4 regions of the Vreelandella sp. L-25 genome follow, and region 3 is predicted to be linked to each of the others. Evidence: predicted binding sites of a transcription regulator. Region 3 holds the regulator's gene; each other region holds the start of a gene.
What was found. Region 3 encodes sigma-54, which starts transcription at its own class of promoters, with help from an activator protein. Its sites were predicted from a motif close to TGGCACNNNNNTTGCTNT; they were not measured.

Region 1 (2,187 bases), on a different contig from region 3:
GTAAAGCTCCGGGCGTTGGCGCAGGCGTGCGTTAACAATTTGCATAGGAGTACTCACTTATTATTTAGCGGTAGCAGAGACGTGGTCACTGAGCGTTGCATGCTTTAACCGTAGCAGCAGCGCGTAACTTCCCGCAGCAACCAAAACGCCTACCAGTGGTGGTAGAAGAGGAGAGAAGTAAGCGGCGGCTGCACCGGTCGCATAGGCAGTTAAACCACGACGGTTGAAATCAGGAAGCTGAGCGGTGGCGAGCGAGGGGTACTGACCTTTATGTTTCAACCAAAAGTCAGCCATGATCACTCCGCCCATGGGCGGGATAAATGTACCCAGCAACACTAGGAAAGGGATGAGCAGGTTATACATGCCGCCCACGGCTAGCACGGTGCCAATGGCGGCTCCTCCGACCGTGACCAGTCGGCGCTTTTCCGTGCGCAGTAAGTTGCAGCCCGCCACAGCGAAGTTGTAAATGGTGTTGTCTTGGGTGGTCCAAATATTCAGAAACAGCATCAGCACGGCGATGGAGACAAAGCCCTGAGCGATGAGAACATCGACGATATCTGCCTGCTGGTAAATCATGGTGCCCAGCGCACCGGTCAGCACCATTAGACCGTTGCCAATGAAAAAGGCTGCAAGCGTTGCGATCACCGCAATTTTCGGTGTCTTGGCAAAGCGGCTCCAGTTGGTTGCTTGAGTGCCGCCGCTAATAAAAGTGCCGATAATAACGGTAATCGCTGCCGCTACGCTCATACTCTCAGAAGGTGTTTTCTGGCTAAGCCCTGCAAACCCTCGTACATCCACCAATCCGGTGAACAGGCTGATCAAAATAAATAGCATCATGGCGGGAACGGCAAAACGTGACAGCCAATCCATGCCTTTATAACCAATCATGGCAGTTATGCAGAAACCGAAACCAAAGAGCACCATTAAGGGGATTTCCAACCAATCAGGCATTCCAGTGGTGCGTACCAGCACTAGTGAAATGGTTGCGGTACCCCAGGCGTACCAGCCAATTTGAGTAAAACCAAGAATAAAATCAGACAGTTTGCTGCCTTTTTCACCAAAGCAGAAGCGGCCCATCAATACAGAGTTCAGACCGCTTTTACATGCGATATAAGCAAGCGAGGCTGCATAAGCGCCTAATAGCAGGTTGCCAATTAGAATGATCAGTAGTAGTTGACCGATTGGAAAAGCTTGGCCTAGCGAGCCTCCGGCCCACATGGTGGCGGTAAAGAAGGTAAAACCAAGAAGCACGGCAGAGGTTGAGAGTAAGCCTTTGCGTGCACTTTGGGGTACTTCACTAAGTGGGTAGTCAGTTTGGTGCATATCAAGCCCCTTTTGAATTACAGAGTGAAACCATTAAGTTTCAGCAAAAGGCATGCCAAATAAGCCGCTCAATTCAGAGGCGTAGCGTTTAAATGGTGTACTTATGAATGTTTCATTTAGTGATAGTTTGTTAATTAATCATGAGCCTACAGCTATTGCTGAGAGGTCGATACCGTTACTCCAAGATTTTGGTCGCTTATAGCATCTGTGCGGATGGCCATAATGCAGATTAAAGGACACGTACTGCATGCAAGAGGTCAGTGCTGACAACGCGCCTGTTTCCAAGGTTAAGCTTCCGTGGCATCGCACGGTGGTGGGCAAAGTCGCCATCTTTATGCTGCTGGGCGTTGTTTTTGCCTACCTGATGGGCGCGATGCTGGGTTTTACCATGGTCGAGCGTAGTGCCCGCGGCCAGTGGGGGCGCGAAGCTCAGGTCAATGCACAGATTGTCAGTGCCACCATTCGCCGAATTTATACCTCCGTCGCTGTGCGTACCGATTCCACTGGTCAAGTGAATCAATTGGTCTCTGCACGCTCCATTGGCGATGAAGACTCGGTGCTCAGCAGCGGGTTCAGCCCTATTGATGTGCTGGCGTTGGCCAGCGCCCAAACACGGCATAACGTGTGGCTCTTTGCATTTGATGCAAGCGGTACCTTCACTCCGGTGGCAGATGCTTATAACAGCACCATTGAGGAGATGATGTTCCCGGATACGTTTGAGCTGAGCACGCTAATCACGACGCATTAGCCGAGGCTAACCAATTAGCCCATCGACTGGTTCAAGTTCTACAGGAGCCATTCTCGATTGATGGTCATGAAGTGCACATTGGTGTCAGCGTAGGCATTGCGCTGGCACCCAGAGAC
Region 2 (2,187 bases), on a different contig from region 3:
CATCGAGTGCTTCCAGTGCTTGGTCCAGGCTGTTGGCAACGGTCGGTACGGACTTGCCTTCTTCCGGCGGCAGGTCGTACAGGTTCTTGTCCATGGCATCGCCAGGGTGGATCTTGTTCTTGATACCGTCGATACCCGCCATCAGCATCGCTGCAAACGCCAGGTAGGGGTTAGCAGTCGGATCAGGGAAGCGAGTCTCTACACGCTTGCCTTTCGGGCTAGCGGTGTAAGGAATACGGATAGAAGCAGAACGGTTACGGGCACTGTAGGCCAGCATGACCGGTGCTTCGAAGCCCGGAACCAGACGCTTGTACGAGTTGGTAGAAGCGTTGGTGAAGGCGTTCAGGGCACGAGCGTGCTTGATGATACCGCCGATGTAGTACAGCGCCATTTCAGACAGGCCCGCGTACTCGTCGCCAGCAAACTGGTTCTGACCATCTTTCCAGAACGACTGGTGTACGTGCATACCAGAACCGTTGTCGCCTACCAGCGGTTTCGGCATGAAGGTAGCGGTTTTGCCGTAAGCGTGCGCCACGTTGTGGATCACGTACTTCATTTCCTGAACTTCGTCAGCTTTCTTCACCAGCGTGTTGAATTTAACGCCGATTTCGTTCTGACCCGCGTTGGCAACTTCGTGGTGGTGAACTTCCACGGTCTGGCCAATCGCTTCCAGGGTGTTACACATCGCGCCACGGATATCGTGGAAGCTATCGACCGGAGGAACCGGGAAGTAGCCGCCTTTCACGCGCGGACGGTGACCCAGGTTGCCGCCTTCTACTTTGTTGTCAGTTGCCCAAGCGCCTTCATCAGACGTGATTTTGTACATAGAGCCCTGGATATCGGACTTCCAGTGCACTTCGTCAAAGATGAAGAATTCCGGCTCTGGGCCGAAGAAGGCGGTGTCGCCCAGACCGGTAGACTGCAGGTAAGCTTCTGCACGCTTAGCGATAGAGCGCGGGTCGCGATCATAGCCCTGCATGGTAGCAGGCTCGATGATGTCGCAACGCAGGATCAGGGTAGCGTCTTCGGTGAAGGGGTCCAGGAAGCCGGTGCCGTCTTCCGGACGCAGGATCATGTCGGATTCATTAATGCCTTTCCAGCCTTCAATAGAAGAGCCGTCAAACATTTGGCCGTTTTCAAAAAACTCTTCATTCACGTCGCGTGCCGGTACGGTGACGTGCTGCTCTTTACCGCGCGTGTCGGTGAAACGCAGGTCTACCCACTTAACATCATGTTCTTCGATTAGCGCGAGAGTCTTGGCTGACATAGTGTCCTCCGGTATGAGCGTGGCTTAAAGCTTGTAACTGTAAGCTATCGATAAAAGTGTTATTCAACAAACCGTTCAACACGCAGCTGCATGTGGCGCGTTTGTCTTTTTTGTTCGCTTAACGTTTGCCTGACGATGGACAACAAAACGCCCAGCGATCATTTCAGACCGGCTATCGTTGTAGCATGCCGAGAGGCTTCTGCATACGATCTAATAGCTGGTGACAAAACCATCTACAATGTACAAGCACAGAGCATGCCAACTCTGCACCATTATGGCATCAAAAATTTATAATGCTTTGTTTTTAAAATACAAAAACCTATGGAGAGATGCCTCTTCATGTAGCAAAGGCCTTTTGGTTGCGCACAAAAGCGCCTTTATTTTTTATTGGCGCACCATAAAAGCTCATAAAAAGGTATCAGTGCACCAGGTTGGTTCAAAAAACCCAGCGCCTAGCGAGCTACCGTCAGAAAACTTTATCTCGATACGCAAATAAACCAACATCTACAACAAATTACTTTCAGACATGCTTCATAACAAAGGGAGCCGCTTACATGAGTGCGGTTTGCTTTATCGTTGACGCAACAGTGACAGGAGCCTTGCTACCGCGACACCTACGTTCCATCCGAGAGTCGGGCCTTGCAGAGCATGTGGTGCCAATTATTGTGACATGCAATCAGATAGATGAGCGGCTATCGCCCATTGAGCAGCGCTACCATGTGCACTGCTTAATCACGCCCTCGCAAACGCTAAGCGCACGGATCAACCGGGCAGCCTATGTGAGCCAAGCGGAATGGGTGATGATTGCGCTGGATAAACAGCCCCTGGCAGCACAGCTGTGGTACCTACTCTACCCACAGCTACACACCCTAGCGCTAGACGCGCTCTTGATTAGATTGGCCGAGTTCTGCCAACGCACA
Region 3 (2,187 bases):
TCGCGGCCAATGAGTCGGCTAAACACCTCTTGGCTATCTAGGCTGGGTGTATTTTGGGCGATAAAGGTGCTGAAAAACTCCAGCACCCGTTTTTTGCTGCCCCCGGGAACGTCATAAAGCACGCGCTCCGGGGGGAGGATGGTTTCCAACGTCATTGAGTTAACGCACACCAGCGCCCTGGGCGCGAGCTTGTGCTTTTTCCTTATGTTTAACGAGTTGACGATCGATTTTGTCTGCTAGCGCATCAATAGCGGCATACATGTCGTTATCAAGCGCTTCGGCGTGAAGGTCTGCACCGGCAGCGTGCAGTGTGCAGGCTGCTTGCTGGCGCTCCTTCTCAACAGATAAGGTCACTTGCACCGTGGTAATGTTGTCGTAGTGGCGTTCAACGCGCTCTAGCTTTTCGTTAACGTAGTCGCGCAAGGCGTCAGTCAGTTCAACGTGATGACCAGTGATGTTTACTTGCATTGACGTGCTCCTTATCCATCGGACTGTACTTCGATTGTAACCCTTTTTACGCTATTGCAAAGCCCTTGCGTTGAGTTTGTTCATACGTACCGCTTAACTAGCGTAAACGGCGGCGCTCACTTGACGAGGGAATGCCCATTGACTCCCGATATTTTGCGACAGTACGCCGTGCAACGCTAATGCCCCCCTCTTCAAGCAGAGTCACCAAGCGGCTATCGGAGAGCGGTTTTCCTGAGGGCTCATCCTGAATCAGCTTTTTGATGCGGGCGCGAATGGCTGTGCTGGAGTGGCTGTCGCCGCCGTCTTGGCCGCTTACCTGGCTTGAGAAGAAGTACTTAAGCTCGAAAACGCCCCGTGGCGTGTGAATAAATTTCTGCGTGGTCACACGAGATATGGTGGATTCGTGCATCTCTACCGCTTCAGCAATATCCGCTAAAATCAGCGGTTTCATTGCTTCTTCGCCATGCTCCAGAAAGCCAATTTGGCGTGCAATAATTTCACGCCCAACTCGTAGCAGCGTGTCATTGCGACTCGATAAGCTTTTGATCAGCCAGCGGGCTTCTTGGAGGTGCTCTTTGAGGAACTGGTTGTCTTGGCTTTTGTCTGCGCGTTTGATCAAGCTGGCGTAGTCGGGCTGTATACGCAAGCGTGGTAGTGCTTCTGGATTGAGCTCTAAATGCCAACCTTCATTGTCGTGCCGAACGACTAGGTCGGGGGTGATGTAGCTGTCGTCGGTAACGCCATAGGTGCTCCCAGGGCGTGGGTCAAGGCTGCGAATTAAACGGATGACATCGTCAAGCTGCTCGTCATCAAGGCTTAAACGGCGCTTGAGAAGCCGCATATCGTCTTTGCCTAATGCTTCCAAAAACTGGCGAACCAGCCGTTTGGCGGGCATTAGCAGAGGGGTGTCCTCAGGTAGTGAGGCGAGTTGCAGCATCAGGCATTCACGCAGGTCTCGGGCAAAGACGCCGGTGGGCTCAAATTGCTGCAAGCGCAGCAGGGTATTTTCCACTTCCCGCTGGCTTAAGCTGTCATGGCCTTGGGCTTTTAATCCTTCCCGAATGTCATTAAGCGGCTGGGTGAGATAGCCGTTGGCATCCAGCGCATCAATCAGGCTTTCCGCGATGGCGTATTCTCGCGGGCTAAAGTCTGTCATGGCCAGTTGCCATAGCAGGTGGCCATGTAGGCTTTGTCCAGCGGCTTGGCGCTCGAAGTCGGGGCCTTCACTGCTGCCACCCAGGCTGCCTATGTCTTGATAGGTATCTGACCAGTCACTGTCGACGGAGAGTTCGTTGGGGATGCTCTCGGACCACTCAGCCTCTTGAGGCTCACTGACAGCCTGCTCGCCAAACTCATCTTCTTGCTCAAGCATGGGATTGGCATCTAGCGCTTGCTGAATTTCTTGACGAAGGTCCAGCGTCGATAGCTGAAGCAGGGCGATAGCCTGCTGCAGCTGAGGTGTCATGGTCAGCTGTGTGCCGATACGCAATTGGAGAGAAGCTTTCATGACCATCTGAGAACCACTCGTTAATCAGAAAGCTCCACCCTAGAGCGAGTTATGGCTTGGTGCAAGTGCAATAAGCATGCCACTAAAAGAAATGCTTCTGCAGGTCACTGTTTAAAGGCGGAAATCAGCGCCTAAATAGACATCTCGAACCTTCTGGTTGTTGAGGATTTCCTGGGCGTTTCCACTGGCAATGATGTGACCGTCGCCAACAA
Region 4 (2,187 bases), on a different contig from region 3:
GCGCTCAAACACCGCGCGCTGGTTGAACGGGTCGGGGGATAAGAAGCCGTCGATATTGCCTGCCCGAAGGTTGGCGACCATTTCGGGGGGCGGAATCACGCGAATCTGAATGTCCTGATCCGGGTCCAGGCCGTGCTCGGCCACGTAGTAGCGCAGTAGGAAGTTGTGCATGGAGTACTCAAACGGCACGCCAAAGATGAAGCCTTTCCACTGCTGCGGGTCGCGCTTATCCAGATGGTCGTTATGCAGCACAATGGCTTGGCCGTTGATATTTTCTACCGCAGGCATAATGAACGGCTCAGGGGTCGAGCCTGCACCGAGGGTCATGGCCAGCGGCATGGGCGTTAGCATGTGCGCCGCGTCGTATTCGCGGTTGAGAGATTTATCCCGCGCCACCGCCCAGCCAGCAGTTTTGATGACCGAGACATCCAGGCCGTAGCGCTCATAAAAGCCCATGGGGTGGGCCATGATAATGGGCGTGGCGCAGGTAATGGGAACGAAGCCGACATTAAGCTGGGTTTTCTCAAGCGGCCCTAAACTCTCTTTGACGGCGGCTTTGATCGAATCTAGGGGAAATAGGCTCGCTAACGCCGCGGCGGCGGTGCCGCCGCCCACCAGCTTCATAAACTGACGACGGTGCATGTCGCTATGGCCAAACATGCCGCGCACTAAGGCGCTTTCGACCACTCGATCCATGACGTCATCGGCGTTGCTTGGCGTTAACGATGGTGCCACTGCGTTTGGCTGATGCGGGGACCTAGCACTGTTGGGTTGGGAGGGGGAGCACTGATGGCAATCGCACTGCCGTCCGTGAATCAGTGATTGGCGATGATCGAATGGGTTGCCAAGACTGCTGGGGTCGTTGTTCTCTTTCATGGACGTTCACCTCACAGGAGCAAAAGGGCTTTAGACTGCGCCGTCTTGGTGCGAAACGTTTCCCTGCGGCGCTACTTAGTAGATAGCGACTTACGTGCCATAACGTCTTGTTTTGGATTTAATTGCATAAAATCAAATGTTTACTATTTTGGTTGGCGGCATTTTTTGAATAGCAAAAACTCACGAAATTTCGTTAATAACGATATTTCGTTGTTTAAATAACGAAAGTTCGTGATTGGCCCGTTGTTTGTATGGAGTAAGCGACATCCTGCTGGCAAATGAGGAGCCTGCGATGCACGCTGCCACCCTGAAAGATGATGCTCACCCGACCTTAACGCTGATGGCGCACCACACGCCGCTGGCCATGGTGATTATTGACCCGCTCAGCGACCGGTTAATTGACGCTAATACAGCGGCGTGCCAACTGCTGCTGATTCATGAGCAGCCGCTTACGACCCCTTTTAGCCACCGTTTAAGCGCTTCATTGCCGCTATGGGTCAGCTTTACCGATGAGGTGCTGACCACCGGCCAAGGATGGTCGGATGATTTGGTGCTGCTGGATAGCGTGCGCCAGCCTCGCCATGTTGAGGTCTATGGGAAACGCTTACACGACTCCTCAAAGCTGTTGCTGACGGTGATTGATCGCAATAAAGCCGAGCAGCGCCGCGCTAAGGCGGAGCTTAGCCGCCAGCACCGCCAGGGGGAGGTGGGTTGGCAGCGAGTCGAGCAGGTGTTCGAGCGAATCGAAAAGCAGAACCAGCTGATTCTAAGCGCCGCCGGGGAGGGTATTTACGGCTTGGATGCGGAGGGTAAAACGACCTTCGTTAATCCAGCCGCTGAGCGCATTCTCGGCTGGAGCACCGAGGATATGGTGGGTCATGATGCGCATTTAATGTTTCACCACACCCACGCCGATGGTAGCCACTTTCCGGTACAGCAGTGCCCTATTCACGCCTCGTTTAGCGATGGCCAGGTGCACCATGTGGATGACGAAGTGTTCTGGCATAAAAATGGCGAGGCCATTCCCGTGGAGTACACCAGCACACCGATTTTTGAAATGGGCCGATTAGTGGGAGCGGTGGTCCTGTTTCGCGATATTCGCGAGCGTAAGCGCGCCGAACAGCAGCTGCGCGATGCGCTGGAAGAGGTGGAGTCGCTCAAACGCCGGTTGGAACTTGAGAACCAGTACCTGCAAGAAGAGATTAAGGCCGAAGTGAACCACCGCAATATCGTCGGCAACAGCCCGGCGGTGGCCAAATTGATCCAGCAGATTGCCATGGTGGCGCCGACCGGGGCCAACGTCTTGATCAG

Region 1: the regulator sigma-54 is predicted to act here: its motif matches at 1,364-1,381, upstream of codB (cytosine permease).
Region 2: the regulator sigma-54 is predicted to act here: its motif matches at 1,511-1,528, upstream of glnA (glutamate--ammonia ligase).
Region 4: the regulator sigma-54 is predicted to act here: its motif matches at 959-976, upstream of AC13CN_RS13440 (CmpA/NrtA family ABC transporter substrate-binding protein).

What each region holds. Positions count from the first base shown of each region.
Region 1 covers NZ_JBSXNH010000089.1:102,873-105,059, forward strand. Annotated here, with positions in the region: gene codA (cytosine deaminase) at 1-45, opposite strand, end outside; gene codB (cytosine permease) at 61-1,323, opposite strand; gene AC13CN_RS15685 (hypothetical protein) at 1,571-2,071, shown strand; gene AC13CN_RS15690 (diguanylate cyclase domain-containing protein) at 2,098-2,187, shown strand, end outside.
Region 2 covers NZ_JBSXNH010000015.1:2,112-4,298, reverse strand. Annotated here, with positions in the region: gene glnA (glutamate--ammonia ligase) at 1-1,267, opposite strand, end outside; gene AC13CN_RS00570 (hypothetical protein) at 1,822-2,187, shown strand, end outside.
Region 3 covers NZ_JBSXNH010000064.1:24,102-26,288, forward strand. Annotated here, with positions in the region: gene ptsN (PTS IIA-like nitrogen regulatory protein PtsN) at 1-155, opposite strand, end outside; gene hpf (ribosome hibernation-promoting factor, HPF/YfiA family) at 160-468, opposite strand; gene AC13CN_RS08960 (RNA polymerase factor sigma-54) at 566-1,981, opposite strand; gene lptB (LPS export ABC transporter ATP-binding protein) at 2,087-2,187, opposite strand, start outside.
Region 4 covers NZ_JBSXNH010000079.1:92,306-94,492, reverse strand. Annotated here, with positions in the region: gene AC13CN_RS13440 (CmpA/NrtA family ABC transporter substrate-binding protein) at 1-876, opposite strand, end outside; gene AC13CN_RS13435 (sigma-54 interaction domain-containing protein) at 1,169-2,187, shown strand, end outside.